Regions from separate parts of the Stenotrophomonas sp. ESTM1D_MKCIP4_1 genome, predicted to be linked through region 2. Evidence: predicted binding sites of a transcription regulator. Region 2 holds the regulator's gene; the other holds the start of a gene.

Region 1 (11,128 bases), 2.2 Mb from region 2:
TGCACCGGCCGCAGCGGTTCGTTCAACAGCCGGGAGGCGGCACCGGCAAGGCCCTGCATTTCCAGCCGCTGCAGTGAATTACGGCCAGGGAATGCGCCATCCTGCGCGGGATAGTCCAGGCCCAGGCCGGCGTGGCGCAGGCCGTGGGCATCGGCCGGGGAAAGAAAGTCGTCGACGACGAGGAACGAAGTAGGCATGGCAGGAGGCTAGTGCCGGCGCGTTGCGGCGGCAAGGCTTTGTGCAGCATGGATGCGACCGGGGTTTACGCCGCTTTGCCGCCCGGCGCAGTATAAAAGCCAGACACTCGCTTTTCTGGACCCCCGCATGACCCCTTCGCAAGCTGATGCCATCGCCACCGCCGTGATGCAGCCGGATGAGCGGCGTGACAAGATCGCCGCGCGCCAGCAGGAGGAGATGCAGCAGTTGCAGCGTCAGCGCAGGGCGGTGGCCGTCGGCCTGGTCGGCATGGCCGCAGGTGGGTTGATTGCCTACCAGCTGGGGCTGCCTTGGGTGAAGGGCGTGCTGTATGGCGGTGTGCCCACCTTCTTCATCGCCAAGGTCTGGTTGGATCGGCGCGCGTTGCGCGGTTGATTCCGCGCGCGGTTTCATCCACGCATGGCGTGGATCTACTGTGCGTCGCACGGTTGATGCCGCGCGCGGTTTCATCCACGCATGGCGTGGATCTACTGTGCGTCGCACGGTTGATGCCACGCGCGGTTTCATCCACGCATGGCGTGGATCTACTGTGCGTCGCACGGTTGATGCCACGCGCGGTTTCATCCACGCATGGCGTGGACCTACCAGCGGCATGGAATGCGTCCACAAAAAAACCCCGCCTTCCGGCGGGGTTTTTCATTGCATCGGTAGCGCGGGGACTTAGAAGTCCATGCCGCCCATGCCACCCATGCCGCCCATGCCACCAGCGCCACCCATGGCCGGCTCGTCCTTCTTCGGAGCTTCGGCAACCATGGCTTCGGTGGTGATCATCAGGCCAGCGATCGAGGCTGCGTTCTGCAGCGCCGAACGGGTCACCTTGGTCGGGTCCAGGATGCCGAACTGCAGCATGTCGCCGAACTCGCCGGTCGCAGCGTTGTAGCCGAAGCTGCCGGTGCCTTCCTTGACCTTGTTGATGATGACCGACGGTTCTTCACCGGCGTTGGCCACGATTTCGCGCAGCGGGGCTTCCATCGCGCGCAGGGCGATCTGGATGCCGTGGTTCTGGTCTTCGTTGGCACCCTTCAGGCCGGCCAGTGCGGTGACCGCACGAACCAGGGCAACACCGCCGCCCGGGACCACGCCTTCTTCGACGGCTGCACGGGTGGCGTGCAGGGCGTCGTCGACGCGATCCTTCTTTTCCTTCATTTCGATTTCGGTCGAGGCGCCGACCTTGATCACGGCAACGCCGCCGGCCAGCTTGGCCACGCGTTCCTGCAGCTTCTCGCGATCGTAATCGGAGGAGGTGTCCTGGATCTGGGTCTTGATCTGGCCCACGCGTGCGTCAACGTTGGCCTTGTCGCCCACGCCGTCGATGATGGTGGTGTTTTCCTTGGAAACCTGCACCTTCTTGGCGCGGCCCAGGTCCTTGATGGTGGCCTTTTCCAGCGACAGGCCCACTTCTTCGGAGATCACGGTGCCGCCGGTCAGCACGGCCATGTCTTCCAGCATCGCCTTGCGACGGTCGCCGAAGCCCGGAGCCTTGACGGCCACGACCTTGACGATGCCACGGATGGTGTTGACCACCAGGGTCGCCAGCGCTTCGCCTTCGACTTCTTCGGCAACGATCAGCAGCGGCTTGCCGGCCTTGGCGACGCCTTCCAGCACCGGCAGCAGGTCACGGACGTTGGAGATCTTCTTGTCGTGCAGCAGGATGAACGGGTCATCCAGGTCAGCGGTCTGCGACTGCTGGTTGTTGATGAAGTACGGGGACAGGTAGCCGCGGTCGAACTGCATGCCCTTGACCACGTCCAGCTCGTTGTCCAGGCCCGAGCCTTCTTCAACGGTGATGACGCCTTCCTTGCCGACTTCCTTCATCGCGTCAGCGATGATCTGGCCGATGGACTCGTCCGAGTTGGCCGAGATGGTACCGACCTGGGCGATCGCCTTGTCGTCGGCGGTCGGCTTGGAGATGTTCTTCAGCTCGGTGACGGCGGCCACGACGGCCTTGTCGATACCGCGCTTCAGGTCCATCGGGTTCATGCCGGCGGCCACAGCCTTGGCGCCTTCGCGGATCAGGGCCTGGGCCAGCACGGTGGCGGTGGTGGTGCCGTCGCCAGCGTCGTCGTTGGTGCGGGAAGCGACTTCCTTCACCATCTGCGCGCCCATGTTCTCGAACTTGTCAGCCAGTTCGATTTCCTTGGCGACGGAGACGCCGTCCTTGGTGATGGTCGGGGCGCCGAAGCTCTTTTCCAGCACGACGTTGCGGCCCTTCGGGCCCAGGGTGGCCTTGACGGCATTGGCGAGAACGTTGACGCCGCGCACCATGCGCGAACGGGCGTCTTCACCGAAACGAATATCCTTGGCAGCCATTGCAGTTACCTCATTGGTAGCGCCGGGGCAGGCCCGGCGGCTGGGTGTTTGGAATCAGGGGATGAAGCAGGTCGCGCCGGGGCTCAGCCGATGATGGCGAGCACGTCGTCTTCGCGCAGGACCTTGTACTCGACGCCTTCGCTCTTGTACGAACTGCCGGCGTACTGGCCGTAGATGACCTTGTCGCCAACCTTCAGCGACGGAGCGCGCACGCTACCGTTGTCCAGGGCCTTGCCCGGGCCGACGGCCACGACTTCACCCTTGGTGGACTTTTCCTTGGCCGAATCCGGAATGACGATGCCGCCGGCGGAGATTTCGTCGGCTTCGATCGGCTTGACCACAACGCGGTCGTGCAGCGGCTTGATGCTCATGAGAGACCTCTTAAGTTATTGATTGGTCTGAAAAAGTCTGGCGATGTTAGCACTCACCCAGGGTGACTGCCAGCATTGCGTGTGAAAAAGCCCGACAGGTCGGGAGCAGGACAGAGATGGAGCTGCCCCGGGACCTTTCAAGCCCCGCCCCGTAAAATTTTTTGACGGTGGGCTGCGCTGGCCGCGCCCCGCTGCGGCAGGCGGGTTTCCCAGTTTTTGGTGACCCACGTCGCAGTGTCAGATATCTGACGTTCAGTTACGACAAAGTGTCACGCGTTCGGCCTTAGGCTCGGCCCGGCATTCCCAATCACAAGGAGTAGTCGATGCGATTGCTGTCCCCGCTCGCCGCCGCCTGCCTGCTGGCGCTGGCCGCCGCGCCGGTCCAGGCCGAGGTCTTCATCAACGAACTGCACTACGACGACAGCACCCCGGCCGGTGATGTCGGCGAAGCCATTGAAGTGGTCGCCACCGCTGGCGAGGACCTGTCCGGCTACCGGCTGTACCTGTACAACGGCGCCAACGCTTCGGCGGCCGTGGTGTACGCCAACAACCCGGTGCCGGCCGGCAGCGCTGCCGGTTGCGGCAGCGCCACCATTGCCGTGGTCAATTACCCCACCAACGGCATCCAGAACGGCCCCAATGACGGCATCGCCCTGGTCGACGCCAGCGGCAAGGTGGTCCAGTTCCTCAGCTACGAGGGCGCCATCACCGCCTCCGGTGGCCCCGCGGCGGGCATGACCAGCCAGAACATTCCGGTGGCCGAGACCAACAGCACCGCGCCGGGCACCTCGCTGCAGCTGACCGGCAGCGGCAGCCAGTACGCCCACTTCACCTGGGCCGAGTCGGCCGGGCAGACCTTCGGCCGCTGCAACACCAACCAGACCTTCAGTGGCGGTGGCACCCCGGGCGGCCCGAACACACCGCCGTCGGTCACCACCACCACCCCGGCGCAGGGCAGCAGCACCTTCCCGGCGGCGGCCGATCTGGAAGTGGTGTTCAGTGAAACGGTCACCCTGGCCAGCGGCGCCTTCGCCCTGAGCTGCGGCCGATCCGGCAGCGTGCCGCTGACCTGGCCGGGCAGTGGCAGGACCGTGAAGCTGTCGACCAATACCGCGCTGGTGGCCGGCGAGGCCTGCCGCTTCGACATCCGCGCCGCGCGCATCACCGACAACCAGGGCGCGCACCCGGCTGCTGACAGCCGCATCGCCTTTACCGTGGCCAGCACCACCGGCAACCCGGACCCGGGTAATCCGGACCCCGGCAACCCCGGTAACCCGGGCACGCCGGAGGGCTACTACTCCAAGGTGAACACCTCCAGCGCCAGCCAGCTGCGCTGCTCGCTGCACGAGACCATCAAGGGCCACACCGCCTACCCGTACAGCGGCTCGGGCACGAGCACCTGGACCATCCTGGAGATTGCCGACGAAGACCCGAACAACAGCGGCAAGATCCTCGATGCCTACCGCAACCACAGCTACACCAAGGTGAGCAGCCGCGCGGGCACGGGCAGCGGCCTGACCTACAACCGCGAGCACACCTGGCCGAACTCGCTGGGCTTTGCCAGCACCACCGGCGACAAGGGCCTGCCGTACGCCCCGTACACCGACACCCACATGCTGTACCTGACCGATGCGCAGTGGAATGCCGACCGCGGCAACAAGCCGTTCGGCAAGTGCGATGCCAGCTGCGGCGAGCGCGCCACCGAGGCCAACAACGGCCAGGGCGGCGGCAGCGGCGGCTACCCGGGCAATTCCAACTGGGTGCGTACCCCCGACGGCAATACCGGCACCTTCGAGGTATGGGGCAAGCGCAAGGGCGATATGGCGCGTGCGGTGATGTACATGGCCATCCGTTATGAGGGCGGCAAGGATGCGGCCACCGGCCAGTCCGAACCGGACCTGGAACTGACCGACGACCGCAGCAAGATCGTCAAGACCAGCAGTTCGCCGGCCTACATGGGCCTGCTGTCGACCTTGATCGACTGGCACCTGTCCGACCCGCCGGATGATGCCGAGCGTGCGCGAAATGATGTGATCTACAGCTTCCAGGGCAACCGCAACCCGTTCATCGACCACCCCGAGTGGGCCACCCCGGCCCTGTTCACCTCGGCAAAACCGGCCACCTGCCAGCTGGCCAACTGACCGCGCAACGCAGCGGTCCACGCCGCCGCCGGGCCTCGACCCGGCGGCGGCCCTATACTCGGCGGTCATGTCGACCGTCGATCCCATCCTGCTGCTGTTGACCACCTGCCCGGACCGGGCCAGTGCCGAGCGCATCGCGCACGCGCTGGTCGGTGAACACCTGGCGGCGTGTGTCACCCGTCTGGATGGCGCGCAGTCGACCTACCGCTGGCAGGGCGAAGTCACCACCGACGCCGAACTGCAGTTGCTGGTGAAAACCACGGCGAGCCGCGTCGATGACGCAATCGCCCGCATCGTCGAACTGCATCCGTATGAACTCCCGGAGTGCATCGCGGTCGAAACCCGGGCCGGCCTGCCGGCGTATCTGGACTGGATCCGGGCGCAGACCCGGGAGGACACCGATTGATGAAGTTGTTTGCTCGTGGCGCCGCGCTGTGCGCTCTGCTGTGGCTGGCCCTGCCGGCCTTCGCGCTGGATGAGAAGGACCTGCTGCCGGTCGACCAGGCCTTCGCGCTGACGGCCAGTGCGCCCGAACGGGGCCAGATCCAACTGCAGTTCAAGATCGCCCCCGGCTACTACCTCTACCGCCACCGCACCAGCGTCAAGGCCGACCCGGCCTTCAATGCCGGTGCCCTGCAGATGCCGGCCGGCGACAAGCACCACGATGATTTCTTCGGTGAGGTGGAAACCTACCGCGAACGCCTGCAGGCCACCCTGCCCGGTGCGCCGACCGATGCGGCCGGCACCATCAGCCTGGAAGTGCGCTACCAGGGCTGCGCCGATGCCGGCGTGTGCTACCCGCCGCAGAAGCGCGTGGTGCAGGTGGCCCTGCCCGGTGCCAGTGGCAAGGCCGCGCTGCGCACCGCGCGCGCGACCGGGGTGAGCCCGTTCAACAACCCGCTGGCCGGTAGCGGAGGTGGCCTGCGCCTGCCGGGCAGCGGCAACACGCAGGCGCTTCCGCTGCCGTCGGAACAGGCGTTCGGCTTCGATGCCATCGCCAGCGACGGCAATACGCTGCTGCTGCGCTTCACCCCTGCACCGGGCTACTACCTGTACCGCGACCGCACCTCGCTGAAGCTGGAAGGCAGCACCGGCGTGCTGGCCGACAAGCCGCGCTGGCCGGCCGCGCAGGCGCACCGCGACGAGCACTTTGGCGATGTCTCGGTGTACTTCAACCAGGTGGAGGTACCGGTGCCGCTGCGCCGCACGCGCACCGGGGCGATGGACAGCACCCTGGTGGTGACCTTCCAGGGCTGCCAGACCGATGGCATCTGCTACCCGCCGATGACCCGCCGGGTGAAGCTGTCCATTCCCGCCGGCACCGTGGCGGCCGCCGGCCAGACCACGGCGGAGGCGGTGCCCGCCGCAGCCGGCGAAGGCCCGCGCGGAGATGCCGATGGCACCCCGCGTCGCCTGCTGCCGACCGTGCCCAACGATGCCGCCGACGGCGCCACTGACGGCGCCCCCGGTGCGGATGCCTTCGCCGCCGATGCACAGCAGGACAATGCCAAGCGCACCAAGCCGCCGGGCAGCGTGCCCAAGACCGACAGCTCGCTGCTGTGGGTGCTGCTGCTGGCGCTGGGCGGTGGCCTGGTGCTGAACCTGATGCCCTGCGTGCTGCCGATCCTGTCGCTGAAGGTGCTGAGCCTGGCGCAGAGCGGTGAAAGCGCCGAACGCGCCCGCAGCCATGCCATGTGGTACACGCTGGGCGTGCTGGTGGCCTTTGCGGTGATCGGCGCGCTGATGGTGGGCCTGCGCATGCTCGGCAATGCGGTGGGCATCGGCTTCCAGCTGCAGCACCCGGGCGTGGTGGCTGCGCTGGCGTACATCATGTTCGCCGTCGGCCTGAGCCTGTCCGGTGTGTTCACCATGGGCGGCGGCATCGGCAACTTCGGCCAGTCGCTGGCCCGCCGCAGCGGCCCGGCCGGTGATTTCTTCACGGGTGTGCTGGCCTGCGTGGTCGGCAGTGCCTGCGTGGGTCCGTTCTTCGGCCCGGCGGTGGCCTATGCCTTCGTGGCGCCGCCGATCGCGGCGATGCTGGTATTCCTGTTCCTCGGCCTGGGCCTGGCCCTGCCGTTCCTGCTGATCGGCTTCGTGCCGGCCCTGGCGCGCCGCCTGCCCAAGCCCGGCCCGTGGATGGAAACGCTGAAGCACGTGCTGGCCTTCCCGATGTATGCCGCCGCACTGTGGCTGCTGTGGGTGCTGGGCAAGCAGCGTGGCGTGGACGGCATGGCGCTGGCCCTGGGTGGCCTGCTGCTGCTGACCGCCGGCCTGTGGCTGTTCGAGACCAGCCGCTGGCGCAGCAAGCGCGGCGCCAGCCTGCTGGGGGTGCTGCTGGCCCTGGCCGCGCTGGGCCCGGTATGGGGTGTGACCCAGCTGGCCCCGCCGGCACGTGCCGCCCAGGCTGCCAGCGACAACGTGGTGGATTACTCGCCGCAGATGCTGGACCGCCTGCGTGCGGACAACCGCGTGGTGTTCGTGAACATGACCGCCGACTGGTGCGTGAGCTGCAAGGCCAACGAACGCGCGGTGCTGTCGCGCCCGGAGTTCAAGGAACTGCTCAAGCGCACCAACGCGGTGTACATGCGTGGCGACTACACCAACGTGGACCCGCAGATCACCGCGTTCCTGGATGAGCACAAGGCCGTGGGCGTGCCGCTGTACGTGGTGTACGGCCCCGGCGCACCGCCGACCGTGCTGCCGACCCTGTTGACCCAGGCCCTGGTGGAAGAAGCGCTGCTGCGCACCGCCCGATGAACTGGCAACGGCCGGCACTGCTGTGGACAGCGGTGCTGGCCGCCGGCCTTGGGCTGTGGGCGGGGCACCGGTTGACGCCTGCGCCTGCGCCGCCGGTTGCTACGCCGGCTGTCGCCACGCCGCTGATTCCCGTCCTGCGCGCGGGGGATGCGTTGCCGCCGCTGGTGCTGCCTGGGCTGGACGGGCAGGCGCTGGATCTGCGCCAGCATTTCCAAGGCCGGCCGCTGCTGGTGAACGTCTGGGCCAGCTGGTGCGGGCCGTGCATCGAGGAAATGCCCGAGCTGGCGCGCTTTGCCGACGTGCAGGGCGTGCACGGCGTGCAGGTGCTGGGCGTGGCGCTGGATACACCGGAGGGCGTGGCTGCATTCCTGCAGCGCGTGCCGGTGAGCTACCCCATCGTGCTGGACACCCCCGGCCCCCGCGATGCCAGCGTGCAACTGGGCAATGCGCAGGGCCTGCTGCCGTACAGCGTGTTGTTTGATGCACAGGGGCGGATGGTGAAGGCCAAGCTGGGGCCGTTCGAGCACGGCGAGATTGCCAACTGGGTGAAGTGAGGGTGTTGTTGCAGGGCTTGCAGCCCTGTACCTGCTCAATGCAACGGCAACGTCAAAGGCCGAAGCGGGCTTTCCGTGGGATGGCGAGGCGGTGTGGGCTTGCAGGACACGCCGTAAACCCATCCATGGGGGCTCGTAGGCGCCATCCATGGCGCCTGCGGTCCTGCAAGCCCACACCGCCCCACCTCTGACAGATTCCTGCGGCCGTGGGTAACGGCGACCGCTGGAACGCTCAGCTTTTGGTAGGTGTCGACCTTGGCCGACACGATTTTTCTGTCAGAAATCAAATGAATTCATCCGTGCCGACCAACGGTCGGCACCCACCAAAGCAGAATGCCGTTCCGACAGATCGCAGGAAACTGTCGAAAGCGGGGTGTGTCCGGTTGAGGGGGGGTGAGCGCCATGGATGGCGCGACCGAGGCTACATGGACGTATTCACGCCGTCCCCCTCGACCGGACCCACCCCGCCATCCCACGGAAAGCCAGCTTTTGAAGTTGACGTTGCTGTGGCTTGAAGCGGGTGCAGGGCTGCAAGCCCTGCAACGAAACCCTCCTTGACCGTAGCCCGTCCGCGCCCGGAGAATTACGGGATTAATTCTCATTTGCTGTTGCGCAGGATGCGGGCGGCAGCCTAGACGGCCTCTCTCCCCGATGTTCAAGAACGTCCTGTTCCAACTGCACTGGCTGCTGGGCATCACGGCCGGCACGATCCTGGCCATCATGGGCCTCAGTGGCGCGACGCTGTCCTTCGAGGATGAGCTGCTGCGCGCCGCCAACCCCGGCTTTGCCGCCATTGCCGAACACCATGCCGACGGCCAGCAGACGCTGGCACTGAGCGAACTGGTGCCGCTGCTGCAGGCCGGCAGCGAGCGTCCACTGCAGCGTCTGCGCGTGGATGCGACCGGCCAGCGCCCTTCGGTGGCACGCTTCGCTGGCGGCAAGCAGCACTGGGTCTACTTCAACCCGTACAACGGCGAACGCTTCAGCCATCTGCGCGGCCAGGCGTTCTTCGATTTCGTTGAAGACCTGCACCGCCACCTCGCGGCGGGCGAACGCGGCAAGCTCGTGGTCGGCAGCTGCGCCATCGCGCTGCTGTTCTTCGCCCTGTCCGGCCTGTACCTGCGCTGGCCGCGCCGCTGGTGGCACTGGCGCAGCTGGCTGGCGGTGGAATGGAAGCGCAGCGGCCGCGGCTTCCTGTGGAGCCTGCATTCGGTGGTCGGCACCTGGGTGCTGCTGATCTACCTGATGAGCGCGCTGACCGGTCTGTGGTGGTCATTCGACTGGTACCGCAGTGCCGCCAGCAGTGTGCTCGGCGTGCCTGCGCCGGCCAGGCACAAGGTGGCGGCGGATGCCGTACTCGATCTGCAGCATGTGGAAGACACGCTGTACGCGCAGCCCGGTGTGCGCAGCGGTTACATCGACCTGCGCCTGCCGGAAAAGCCGGGCCAGGTGCTGAACGTGCGGGTGATGTCCGGCGATCCGGCCCTGCGCGGCGGCGCCCACGACCGCGCGCAGGACGTGCTGCAGCTGGACCCGGCCAGCGGCGCGCTGCTGGATGCGCGTCCCTACGCGCGCCAGGGCACCGGCGGCAAGTTGGCCACCAGCATGTTCGCGCTGCATTCGGGCAGCTACTTCGGCCTGCCCGGCCGGGTGGTGGTGATGCTCAGCAGCCTGGCCATGTGCCTGTTCTTCATCACCGGCTGGATGCTGTATCTGGACCGTCGGCGCAGCCAGCGCGCGGCACGTGCACTGCGGCAGACCCTGCCTGCGCCACAGGACGGCGGCGGCGAAGGCATGCCGTGGCGGGTGATCCATGCCAGCCAGAGCGGCCTGGCCGAACAGCTGGCCTGGCGCGCGGCGGCACAGCTGCAGGCCGCTGGCCACCCGGTGCAGGTGCTTCCGCTGGCGCGGGTGTCCGCTGCGCAGCTGCAGGACACGCCGCAGGTGCTGTGGGTGCTGAGCACCTTCGGCGACGGCGAGCCACCGGACAACGCGCGCCGCGCAGCACGCCAGTTGCTGGCACAGCGCGTGGATCTGTCGGGCCTGCAGCATGGCGTGCTGGCGCTGGGCGATCGGCAGTACCCGCACTTCTGCGCGTTCGGCGCACAGGTGGACGCGTGGCTGGCGGGCAACGGTGCGCAGCCGCTGTTCCCGCGCATCGACGTGGATGCCGCCTCGGTGGTGGACCTGCGCCAGTGGCAGCACCAGCTGACCGCACTGACCGGCATCGACACCGATGACAGCGTGCTGCCGCCGGCCACGCAGATGCATGACTGGCAACTGCTGGCGCGCGAAGCGCTGAATCCGGGCAGCCAGGGGGGCGCGATCTGGAAGATCCGCCTGGCACCACCGGCCACTACGACCTGGCAGGCCGGCGACATCCTGCACATCGCACCGCGCAACAGCGTGCAGCACACCACGGCGGTGCTGGAAGCGCACGGCCTGGACCCGCTGCAGCCGCTGCTGCTCGACGATGGCACGTGCACGCTGCTGGAACTGGCCGGCGGACGCCTGCTGCCCGACGAAGGTGCCGCGCTGCCGGTGCAGGACCCCGCGCTGTGGCTGGCCGGCCTGCCCGCCCTGCCGGGGCGCGAGTATTCCATCGCATCCTGCGCCGCCGATGGCGTGGTTGAGCTGGTGGTACGGCTGGTGCACGACGCGGCCGGTCGCCCCGGCCTGGGTTCGGGCTGGCTGGCGCTGCACGCCCCGCTGGGCACCCGCATTGCCGCGCGCGTGCACCGCAACCCGGGCTTCCATCGCCGGGGCGGCGCGCCGATGG
Region 2 (11,128 bases):
GTGGATGAAATCTGTCAGATATCGAATGAATTCATTCGTGTCGACCAAGGTCGACACCCACCAGAGCAGAATGCCGTTCCGACAGATCGCGAAAAACCGTCGAAGGCGGGGTGGGTCCGGTTGAGGGGGCGTGAGCGCCATGGATGGCGCGACCGAGCTTACATGGACGTACTTGCAGCGTCCCCCTCAACCGGACCCACCCCGCCAACCCTCAGCAAACCCGCTTTTGACGTTGACGTTGACGTTGACGTTGACGTCAGCAGGTGCAGGGCTGCAAGCCCTGCAACCCCACCCCCTCAGTGCGCAGGGCGCGAGGGCGGCAGCCAGGCGGCGATGATGCCCAGCAGCGGCAGGAACGCGGTCAGCTGGTACACGTACTCGATGCTCGTCCTGTCGGCCAGCAGACCCAGCACCGCCGCACCCAGCCCACCCATGCCGAAGGCGAAGCCGAAGAACAGCCCCGACACCATGCCGATGCGGTGCGGCATCATCTCCTGCGCATACACCACGATGGCCGAAAACGCCGACGACAGCACGAAGCCGATCAGCACCGCCAGCACCGTCGTCCAGAACAGATCCGCATGCGGCAGCGCCAGCGCGAACGGCGCCACGCCAAGGATCGAGGTCCAGATGATCGGCTTGCGGCCAATGCGATCGCCCAGCGGGCCGCCGAGGAAACCACCGGCCGCCGACGCCACCAGGAACGCGAACAGGTGCAGCTGCGCCTGCGCCACCGGAATGCCGAAGTGGTGGATCAGGTAGAACGTGAAGTAACTGCCGATGCTGGCCATGTAGAAGTACTTGCTGAAGATCAGCACCAGCAGGATCGCCATCACCCGCGCCACGGTGCGGGTCGGGTGACGCGGGGCGACCGTGCCCTGCCCGGCCGGACGCGGCGTGCCTAGATGCAGCGCGTACCAACGGCTGACATACGTCAGCAGGGCGATGCCGATCAGCGCCGCGCCGGCAAACCACGACGCGGCATGCTGGCCGTACGGCACGATCACCGCAGCGGCGATCAGCGGGCCCAACGCGGTACCGAAATTGCCGCCGACCTGGAACACCGACTGGGCGAAACCGTGGCGCCCGCCGGACGCCAGCCGCGCGATGCGCGAGGCTTCCGGATGGAAAATGGCCGAACCGATGCCGACCATGGCCGCCGCCAGCAGTACCATCGCATAGTTCGGCGCGAAGCCGAGCAGCAGCATGCCGCACAGGGTCGACGCCATGCCGATGGGCAGTGAGTACGGTGCTGGCCTGCGGTCGGTGGCCAGGCCCACCAGCGGCTGGAAGATCGACGCGGTCAGCTGGTAGGTCAGCGTGATCAGGCCGATCTGGGTGAAGCTGAGGTTGAAGCCGCCCTTGATGACCGGATAGATGGCCAGGATCAGCGACTGCATCATGTCGTTGACCACATGGGAGGTGGAAATGGCCGCCAGCACCCCGCGGGATGTGCTGCGGGTGGTGGGGGCGGGTGTGGCCAGGCTGGACATGGTGCGCAGTCAGGATGGGGGCGAGCCGTGCATGCTACGGTGCCCTCCCCCTCCCTTCCGCCGCGTTCTGGTCATGCCATATCGCAAAAAGGACACGCCCTGCGCGATCAGGGAGTCCGCGCCCTGGAACGAAGTGCCCGGCCACCGGCCGGTAACCTGCCGGGTGAAGGACTATCCCGCCGGCACCCGGGTATCGCCGCACCGGCACCGCCGCCACCAGCTGGTCTATGCGATGTCCGGCCTGATGGTGGTGCGCTCGGAAGTCGGCCGCTGGGTGGTGCCATCCACCCGCGCCATCTGGATGCCGGCCGGCATGGCCCACGCGGTGGACTGCATCGCCGATGTGCACATGCGCAGCCTGTACATCGATCCGGCGTTCGCCCCGCAGCTGGCTACCGAAGCGTTCGCGGTGCAGGTGGCGCCTTTGCTGCGCGAACTGCTGCATGCCGCCAGCCAGATCGAAGGCGAACACCACGACGACAGCCGCGATGGCCGCGTGGTCCGCCTGCTGCTGGACGAACTGCACCGCATGGACGTGCTGCCGCTGCACCTGCCTACGCCCAACGATCCGCGGCTGCAGCGCATCTGCCAGCACATCCAGAAGCATCCCGGTGACGAAGCCACCCTGCAGGACTGGTCCGAAGCGCTGTCGGTGGACGTGAAAACGATCCAGCGCCATTTCGCCAGCGAACTGGGCATGACCTTCGGCCAGTGGCGGCAGCAGGCGCGGCTGCTGGCCGCGATGGAGCGCCTGGCCGTGGGCGAGAAGGTGATCGATGTGGCGCTGGCGATGGGCTACGACAGCCCCAGTGCGTTCACCAGCATGTTCAAGCGTCAGCTGGGGCAGACACCGGCGGCGTTTTTCCGCTGATCGCATACGAAAACGCCGGGCAGTGCCCGGCGTCGTCGTTCAACACGTACCTGAAGGATCAGGACGTCATGCGGTCCCAGAAGCCCTTGACGCCATCCATGAAGGTGGCCGACTTCGGCGAATGCTTGCGCGCTTCCTCGCCGACGAAAGTGGCCTCGAACTGTTCCAGCAGCTTGCGCTGATCGTTGGTCAGGTTCACCGGGGTTTCCACCACCACGCGGCAGTACAGGTCGCCTTCGCTGCGGCTGCGTACCGAACGCACGCCCTTGCCGCGCAGGCGGAACAGCTTGCCGGTCTGGGTCTCGGCCGGGATGCGGATCTCCGCTTCGCCGCCAAGGGTGGCCACGCGCACGGTGTCGCCCAGCGCGGCCTGCGAGATGCGGATCGGCACTTCGCAGTGCAGGTCGTCGCCATCACGCTGGAAGATGTGGTGCTCGCGCACGCGCACTTCCACGTAGAGGTCACCGGGCGGCGTACCGGCCGGGCCGGCCTCGCCTTCACCCTGCAGGCGGATGCGGTCACCGGTATCGACGCCGGCCGGCACCTTCACCGACAGCACCTTGTCTTCCTCGATGCGGCCGTTGCCGTGGCAGGTCTTGCACGGCTTGGCGATGATCTGGCCGCGGCCGTTGCAGTTGTGGCAGGCCTGCTGCATGGCGAAGATGCCGCGCTGGATGCGCACCTGGCCGCGGCCATGGCACACGTTGCAGGTCTCGACCTTGCCGTCTTCCGAGCCGCTGCCATCGCAGTCGCCACATTCGGCCAGGGTCGGGATCTCGATCCGGCGCTCGACACCGCGCACGGCCTCTTCCAGATCCAGTTCCATCACATAGCCGATGTCGGCACCGCGACGGGCCTGGCGCTGGCCACCACCGCCGCCACCAAAGATGTTGCCGAAGATATCGCCGAAGATATCGTTCATGTCCGGGCCGCCCGGACCACCGCCGCCGCCCATGCCGTGCTCGAACGCGGCGTGGCCGTGGGCATCGTACATGCGGCGCTTGTTGCCGTCGGACAGCGTTTCGTAGGCTTCCTTGCACTCCTTGAAGGAGGCTTCGGCGGCCGCATCACCCGGGTTGCGGTCCGGGTGGAACTTCATCGCGCAGCGACGGTAGGCCTTCTTCAGCTCTTCGTCGGTGGCGGTGCGGGCAACGCCCAGCACTTCGTAGTAATCGCGCTTGCTCATATCGTGGATCGCATTCCGGAAAGTCGGGATTCGTCAAAGCGGAAGAGCGGAACCAGGTCCGCTCTTGCGTCGGGCGCCCCGACACGCCGGCAGGCGGTCAGGACCCTGGTACGACAACGGGACGCTGGTGGCCAGCGTCCCGCGTCGGTCCGGATCAGGACTTCTTGTCGTCCTTGACTTCGGTGAACTCGGCGTCCACCACGTCATCCTGCGCCTTGCCTGCGTTGCCGGCGTCGGCACCCGGGGCACCGCCCTGGTCGGCCGAAGCAGCGGCGAACAGCGCCTGGCCGGCTTCTTCCAGCACCTTCGACTTGGCTTCGATCTGTGCCTTGTCGTCACCCTTCATCGCGGTTTCCAGGTCGGCCAGCGCCGCCTCGACCTTGCCGATGACATCGCCGCCCACCTTGCTGCCGTGCTCGGTGATGGCGCTGCGGGTGCCGTGGATCAGGGCGTCGGCCTGGTTGCGGGCCTGCACCAGTTCCTGGAACTTCTTGTCTTCTTCGCGGTTGGCTTCCGCGTCGGCGACCATGCGTGCGATCTCTTCCTCGGACAGACCCGAACCGGCCTTGATCTCGACCTTCTGTTCCTTGTTGGTCTTCTTGTCCTTGGCCGACACGTGCAGGATGCCGTTGGCGTCGATGTCGAAGGACACTTCCACCTGCGGCAGGCCACGCGGGGCCGGCTCGATGCCGGACAGGTCGAACTTGGCCAGCGACTTGTTGAAGCGGGCCTGTTCGCGCTCACCCTGCAGCACGTGCACGGTCACGGCCGACTGGTTGTCCTCGGCGGTGGAGAACACCTGCGAGGCCTTGGTCGGGATGGTGGTGTTCTTCTCGATGATCTTGGTGAACACGCCGCCCATGGTCTCGATGCCCAGCGACAGCGGGGTCACGTCCAGCAGCAGCACGTCCTTGACGTCGCCGCCCAGCACGCCGCCCTGGATCGCCGCACCCAGTGCCACGGCTTCGTCCGGGTTGACGTCCTTGCGCGGTTCCTTGCCGAAGAACTCGGTCACCGCCTGCTGCACCTTCGGCATGCGGGTCTGGCCACCGACCAGGATCACTTCGCTGATGTCGCTCGAGCGCAGGCCGGCATCGTTCAGGGCGACGCGGCACGGCTCGATCGACTTCTTGATCAGCTCGTCCACCAGCGATTCCAGCTTGGCGCGGGTCAGCTTGATGTTCAGGTGCTTCGGACCCGAGGCATCGGCGGTGACGTACGGCAGGTTCACTTCGGTCTGCTGGGCGCTGGACAGCTCGATCTTGGCGCGCTCGGCGGCGTCCTTCAGGCGCTGCAGGGCCAGCGGATCCTTGCGCAGGTCGATGCCCTGGTCCTTGTTGAACTCTTCGACCAGGTACTCGATGACGCGGTTGTCGAAATCTTCGCCGCCCAGGAAGGTGTCGCCGTTGGTGGCCAGCACTTCAAACTGCTTCTCACCGTCGACGTTGGCGATCTCGATCACCGAGACGTCGAAGGTGCCGCCGCCCAGGTCGTACACCACGATCTTGCGATCCTTGTTGTCGCCCTTGTCCAGGCCATAGGCCAGCGCGGCCGCGGTCGGCTCGTTGATGATGCGCTTGACGTCCAGACCGGCGATGCGGCCGGCGTCCTTGGTCGCCTGGCGCTGGCTGTCGTTGAAGTAGGCCGGCACGGTGATGACCGCTTCGGTGACCTTTTCACCGAGGAAGTCCTCGGCGGTCTTCTTCATCTTTTCCAGCACCTTGGCCGAGATTTCCTGCGGCGCCATGCGCTTGGCATCGCTGGTGGACACCCAGGCGTCGCCATTGTCGTGGGCCAGGATGCTGTACGGGACGTGGGCGATGTCCTTCTGCACTTCAGCGTCGGTGAACTTGCGGCCGATCAGGCGCTTCACCGCGTAGAAGGTGTTCTTGGGGTTGGTGACGGCCTGGCGCTTGGCCGAGGCGCCGACCAGGACTTCGCCGTCCTTGGTGTAGGCGACGATCGACGGGGTGGTGCGATCGCCTTCCGAATTCTCGATGACGCGGGCCTTGCCGCCGTCCATGATCGCCACGCACGAGTTGGTGGTGCCGAGGTCGATACCAATGATCTTGCCCATGGGGGAGACTCCTGAAGAATGCTTGTGGGTGTCAGTCCGGCCGGTCGGCCGGTGGATGAATGGGATGTGGGGGAGGCTCGTGGAACATTCAAGCCATCACCCGAACGCTGTGTTCAACCGTTCAAGGTTCGCCGGGCATGGCCCGGCGCGACCGATCCCGGGCGGCTTTGCGCCCGGGGCGCCGGGTCAGTCGGCGGCCACCACCACCAGCGCCGGCCGCAGCAGGCGCTCGTTGAGCAGGTAGCCCTTCTGGAACACGGTCACCACGCTGCCGGGGGCGGCACCGGGGGCCGGCACCTGGCTGATGGCCTGGTGGTGTTCCGGGTTGAACGGCTGGCCGGTCGGGTCCAGCAGGACCAGGCCGTTGTCGGCGGCGACCTTCAGCAGCTGCTTGTAGGTCATTTCCAGCCCCTCTCGCAGCGGGTTGGCGTCGTCGCCGGCGGCCTTCAGGCCGGCATCCAGGCTGTCAAACACCGGCAGCAGTTCGCCCAGCAGCTTTTCGTTGGCGAACTTGCGGGCCTGGTCGATGTCGCGGGCCACGCGCTTGCGCTGGTTTTCAAGGTCGGCGCGCTCACGCAGCGCATCGGCCTTGACCTGCTCGACCTCGGCGCGCAGGCGCTCCAGTTCGTCATGGGTGCCTGCGGCGGCGGCCGCATCAGCGGCGCTCTGCTGGGATTCGATATCTGGATGTTCTTGGTTCATGTCTGGGTCCCTGGCGGTCACTCTCCGCCTCCACCCACCCTAGTGTGGGCGGGATGCTGCGTTTCAAGCGTCGGCCGGCCCTGGACCGCGTCGCGGGGGCGAAAAGGCCGCCCCGAGTACGTCCGCGGTGGCCTGGACCAGGGGAATCACCCGGTCGTACGCCATCCGCTTCGGCCCGATCACCCCCAGCACGCCCAGCACCTGGCCATTGGCCGTATAGGGCGCGGTGACCAGCGAAACCCCCTGCAGCGGCATCATCCCGGTCTCTTCGCCGATGAAGATGCGCACGCCCGGGGCCTGGATCGTCCGCTCCAGCAGCTGCAGGATCTCGCGCTTGCTGGAAAACAGCTCGAACAGCTCGCGCAGCCGTTCCAGGTCGGACAGGTCCTGCACCCCCATCAGCCGGGTCTGGCCGGCCACCAGCATGTCGTCGGCTGGCGGTTGCAGGGCCTGCTCGGCCAGTTCGATGCTGTGGGCCAGCAGCTGTTCCAGCTCGGAACGGGCATCACGCAGCTCCAGCAGCAGGCGGGTGCGGATCTCGGCCAGCGGCAGGCCGGCGAAATGGGCATTGAGGTAGTTGGCCACCTGTTCCAGCTGGCCGGGCTCGAAGTCCTGGCGGGTCTCGATGACCCGGTTCTGCACTTCGTTGTCGGCAAACACCAGGATCGCCAGCACCCGGCGCCCATCCAGCGCCACGAAATCGATCTGGCGGAAGGCGAACTGCTCGCGGCGCGGCGCACTGACCACCCCGACGAAATGGCTCATTGCCGACAGCAGCTCCGACGCACTGCCGAGCAGGGCCTGGGTGCTGCCGCCACCGGCCAGCTCATGGCGCAGCCGGGCCAGTTCCCCCTCGCCCGGCGGCTGCATCTGCAGCAGGCTGTCGACAAAGACCCGGTAGCCGTGCGCGGTCGGGATCCGCCCGGCCGAGGTATGCGGCGAGGCCAGCAGGCCCAGATCCTCCAGATCGCCCAGGATGTTGCGGATGGTGGCCGGGCTGACCTCCAGCCCGGCCACGCGCGCCAGCGTCTGCGAGCCGACCGGCTCACCGTCCTGGATGTAGCGCGCTATCAGCGTGCGCAGCAGATGGCGCGCACGCGGGGCAAGCTGGTCAGCGGAACCGTGCATGGAATCAACCTGTGAGACACGGACATTAGATAATGGCGGTGCGTCGCCTTGGCAAGTCATTGGACCACCCCGTCGCGCGTGCTAGCGTTGCGCGGCTCAGACACCCCTGTACCCATGCTCAGACATCTTTCGATCAAGGATTTCGCCGTCGTCCGCGCCACCGAGCTCGAGTTCGGGCCCGGCATGACCGTCGTTTCAGGCGAGACCGGCGCCGGCAAGTCGCTGATGGTCGACGCGCTGGGCTTCCTCTCCGGCCTGCGCGCTGACAGCGGCGTGGTCCGCCATGGTGCTGCCCGCGCCGAACTGTCGGCCGAATTCGCCCTGGACCAGCTGCAGGCCGCACGCCAGTGGCTGGCCGACAACGAACTGGACGACGAGGACCAGTGCCAGCTGCGCCGGGTCATCCGTGCCGATGGCGGCTCGCGCTCGTGGATCAACGGGCGCCCGGTCACCCTGGCGCAGCTGGCCGAACTGGCCGGGCGGCTGGTGGAAATCCACGGCCAGCATGAGCAGCAGGCCCTGCTGACCCGCCCGTCGCAGCTGGCCCTGCTGGATGCCTATGCCCGCAACGAGGACGAGCGCCGGCAGGTCCGCCGCGCCGCCGCCGCGTGGCAGACGCTGGTGGATGAATCCCTGGCCCTGTCGCAACAGGGCGACGTTTCCGACCGCATCGGCTTCCTCGAACACCAGCTGCGTGAGCTGGACCGCGAGGATCTGGAACCCGAATCGATTGCTGCGCTAGGCGCCAGCCATCGCCGCCAGGCGCATGCCAGCGCCCTGCTGAGTGCCTGCCAGGCGGCCAGCAACCAGCTCAACGGCGATGACGGCAGCTCGGCGCTGGACCTGCTGCAGCAGGTGCGCCACGAACTGTCGCGCCTGCTCGAGCACGACCCGCGCCTGGGCGAGGTGGACGGCCTGATCGAAAACGCCTCGATCCAGCTGCACGAAGCCCTGTCGCTGCTGGACCGCGTGCATGACGACCTTGATGCCGACCCGGAGCAGTTCGAGGAGAACGAGCGCCGCCTCGGCCGTCTGCACGACCTGGCCCGCAAGCATCGCGTGCCGATGGATGAACTGGGCGCGCAGCGCGAACGCATGCATGCCGAAGTGGAGCAGCTGCGTGGCGCCGACGAGCGCCTGCAGCGCCTGGCCGGTGAGATCGACAAGGCTGCGGCCGCCTGGCGCGTGCAGGCCGAAGTGCTCAGTGCCAGCCGCCGCACCGCCGCGGCCGAGCTGTCGGCCACCACCACCAGCATCATTGCCGAACTGGGCATGGGCGGCGGCCAGTTCCTGATCGAGCTGGAACCGCAGGACGGCGGCAAGCCGGACCCGCAGGGTGCCGAGCGCGTGGAGTTCCTGGTGGCGGCCAACGCCGGCCAGCCGCCGCGTGCGCTGCGCAAGGTCGCCTCCGGCGGTGAACTCTCGCGCATCTCACTGGCCATCGAAGTGGCGGCACTGGACCTGGATGCGGTGCCGACCATGGTGTTCGACGAAGTCGATTCGGGCATCGGCGGCGCGGTGGCCGACATCGTCGGCCAGAAGCTGCGCGCCCTGGGCGAGAAGCGGCAGGTGCTGTGCGTGACCCACCTGCCGCAGGTCGCGTCCAAGGGCCATGCCCATTACCGGGTCAGCAAGGCCCCGGTGGAAGGCATGACCCAGAGCGCCGTGGAAAAGCTGGACACCAAGGCACGCGAAGAAGAGCTGGCACGCATGCTGGGTGGCGTGGAAGTGAGCAAGGAAGCGCGCGCCGCCGCCCGCAAGCTGCTGGTAGCGTCGAACTCGCCGGATTGACCGCGTTCATCCACGCATGGCGTGGATCTACGGGTAGTGCCGGCCGCTGGCCGGCAATATGGTTGCCGGGCGGCGCGGTGCGGGTCACCCCAGCGGCCGCGCCAGATCCACGTTCTCCACCAGGAAATCCAGCAACACGCGCACCCGCAGCGGCAGGTAACCGCCCTGCCCCAGGAACACCGCGTGGACCTCTTCCAGATCACCGGGATTGGCCGCTTCAAGCACCGGCACCAGGCGCCCCGCCGCCACATCCGCCTGCACCTGGAACGCGGCCAGCCGCGCCATGCCCAGGCCGCCCAGCACCAGCTGGCGCAGCGCGTCACCATTGCTGGCGCGGGCATTGCCGCTGGGCAGCACCCGCAGTTCGCGGCCGTCGTGCAGCACCGGCCAGCCCTGCATCGCGCGGGCGTGGCCGATATCCAACCGGTTGTGCGCCTGCAGTTCCTCGGCCGTGCCCGGCAGACCGTGCAGGCGCGCATACGCAGGCGCTGCCACGATCATCATCCGGGTCGACCCCAATCGCCGCGCCACCAGGCTGGAACTCTTCAGCGGCCCCGCCCGCACGGCCACGTCGGTGCGCTGCTCCAGCAGGTCGATCACCTCGTCATTCAAGGTCAGGTCCACGCCCACCTGCGGGTTCTGCTGCAGGAACCGTGGCAGCAGCGGCAACAGGAAGTGCTGGCCGAAGGGCACGTTGGAATTGACCCGCAGCCGTCCGCGCGGCTCGGCATGGGCACTGGCACAGCGCTCGGCCTCTTCCAGGTCGGCCAGCACGCGCAGGCCGCGCTCATAGAACGCGCAGCCCTCCGGGGTCAGCTGCAGCTGGCGGGTGGAACGCTGCAGCAGGCGCGTGCCCAGCCGCTGCTCCAGCCGCGCCACCAGTTTGCTCACCGCCGAGGGCGTCATGTCCAGCGAACGGGCCGCCGCAGAAAAGCCACCGGTCTCGATCACCCGCACGAACACTTCCAGTTCGCCGGATCGGTTGATGTCGGGTCGCGCCATGTCAGTGAATCCAGTTCACAGATGATTATCCGCGCGCAGTCTAGTTCACAGATGGCGCGGGAATCACCATGGCAGTCCCTTGTTCCGGGAATGCCCGATGAAACGCCTCAGCCCGATGGCCAGCGCCAGCCTGCTCGCCTCCGCCCTTGCCAGTAGTGCCGCTGCCGCCGCGGCCCCGCCCAGCCACTGGGTGGCCAGCTGGCAGGCCAGCCCGCAACCGGTGTGGGGGCCCGATTTCCTGTTCCCCACCCTGCTGCCCGCGCGCCTGGACAACCAGACCTTCCGCCAGACCGCCCGTCTCAGTCTGGGCGGGCCGCGGATGCGGGTGCGACTGAGCAACGCCCATGGCACGCAGCCCCTGCAGATCGGCGCGGCCAGCGTGGCCGTGCAGGACGGTTCACCGCCGCTGCCCCTGCATTTCGATGGCCAGCGCGGCGTGCGCATCGCGCCGGGCCAGCAGCGCCTGAGCGACCCGCTGCCGCTGCCCACCCATGACCTGCAGCAGGTGCAGGTCAGCACCTACCTGCCGGGACCGACCCCGCTGCAGACCTTCCACTGGGAAGGCCGGCAGACCAGTTGGTTCGCACCGGGCGACCAGAGCCGCTCTATGGCGCTGCAGGACGCCAACCCGACCACCGCCCGCGTGCTGCTGGCCGGAATCGATGTCGAAGCACCCGCCAGCGCGCGCAGCGTCGTGGTCATCGGCGATTCGATCACCGATGGCGCCACCGCCAGCCTGGACCAGGACCAGCGCTGGACCGACCACCTGGCCGCCCGCCTGGCCCCACGCGGCATCGCCGTGGTCAACGCCGGCATCTCGGGCGGCCGCCTGCTGCGCGATGGCATGGGCGAAGCCGCCCTCGCCCGCTTCCCACGGG

The links. The regulator HrcA, encoded in region 2, represses chaperone genes, less so after heat shock. The targets are predictions, from matches to a motif close to TTNGCACTCNNNNNNNNNGAGTGCNAA.
Region 1: the regulator HrcA is predicted to act here: its motif matches at 2,944-2,970, upstream of C1924_RS17845 (co-chaperone GroES).

Annotation. Positions count from the first base shown of each region.
Region 1 covers NZ_CP026004.1:3,924,694-3,935,821, forward strand. Annotated here, with positions in the region: gene C1924_RS17830 (DUF6445 family protein) at 1-197, opposite strand, end outside; gene C1924_RS17835 (hypothetical protein) at 325-591, shown strand; gene groL (chaperonin GroEL) at 877-2,526, opposite strand; gene C1924_RS17845 (co-chaperone GroES) at 2,610-2,897, opposite strand; gene C1924_RS17850 (endonuclease) at 3,221-5,038, shown strand; gene cutA (divalent-cation tolerance protein CutA) at 5,106-5,444, shown strand; gene C1924_RS17860 (protein-disulfide reductase DsbD) at 5,441-7,795, shown strand; gene C1924_RS17865 (TlpA disulfide reductase family protein) at 7,792-8,349, shown strand; gene C1924_RS17870 (sulfite reductase flavoprotein subunit alpha) at 9,001-11,128, shown strand, end outside.
Region 2 covers NZ_CP026004.1:1,743,992-1,755,119, reverse strand. Annotated here, with positions in the region: gene C1924_RS08175 (MFS transporter) at 297-1,493, opposite strand; gene C1924_RS08170 (helix-turn-helix transcriptional regulator) at 1,567-2,364, shown strand; gene dnaJ (molecular chaperone DnaJ) at 2,423-3,550, opposite strand; gene dnaK (molecular chaperone DnaK) at 3,705-5,627, opposite strand; gene grpE (nucleotide exchange factor GrpE) at 5,814-6,329, opposite strand; gene hrcA (heat-inducible transcriptional repressor HrcA) at 6,393-7,457, opposite strand; gene recN (DNA repair protein RecN) at 7,572-9,248, shown strand; gene C1924_RS08140 (LysR family transcriptional regulator) at 9,333-10,250, opposite strand; gene C1924_RS08135 (SGNH/GDSL hydrolase family protein) at 10,348-11,128, shown strand, end outside.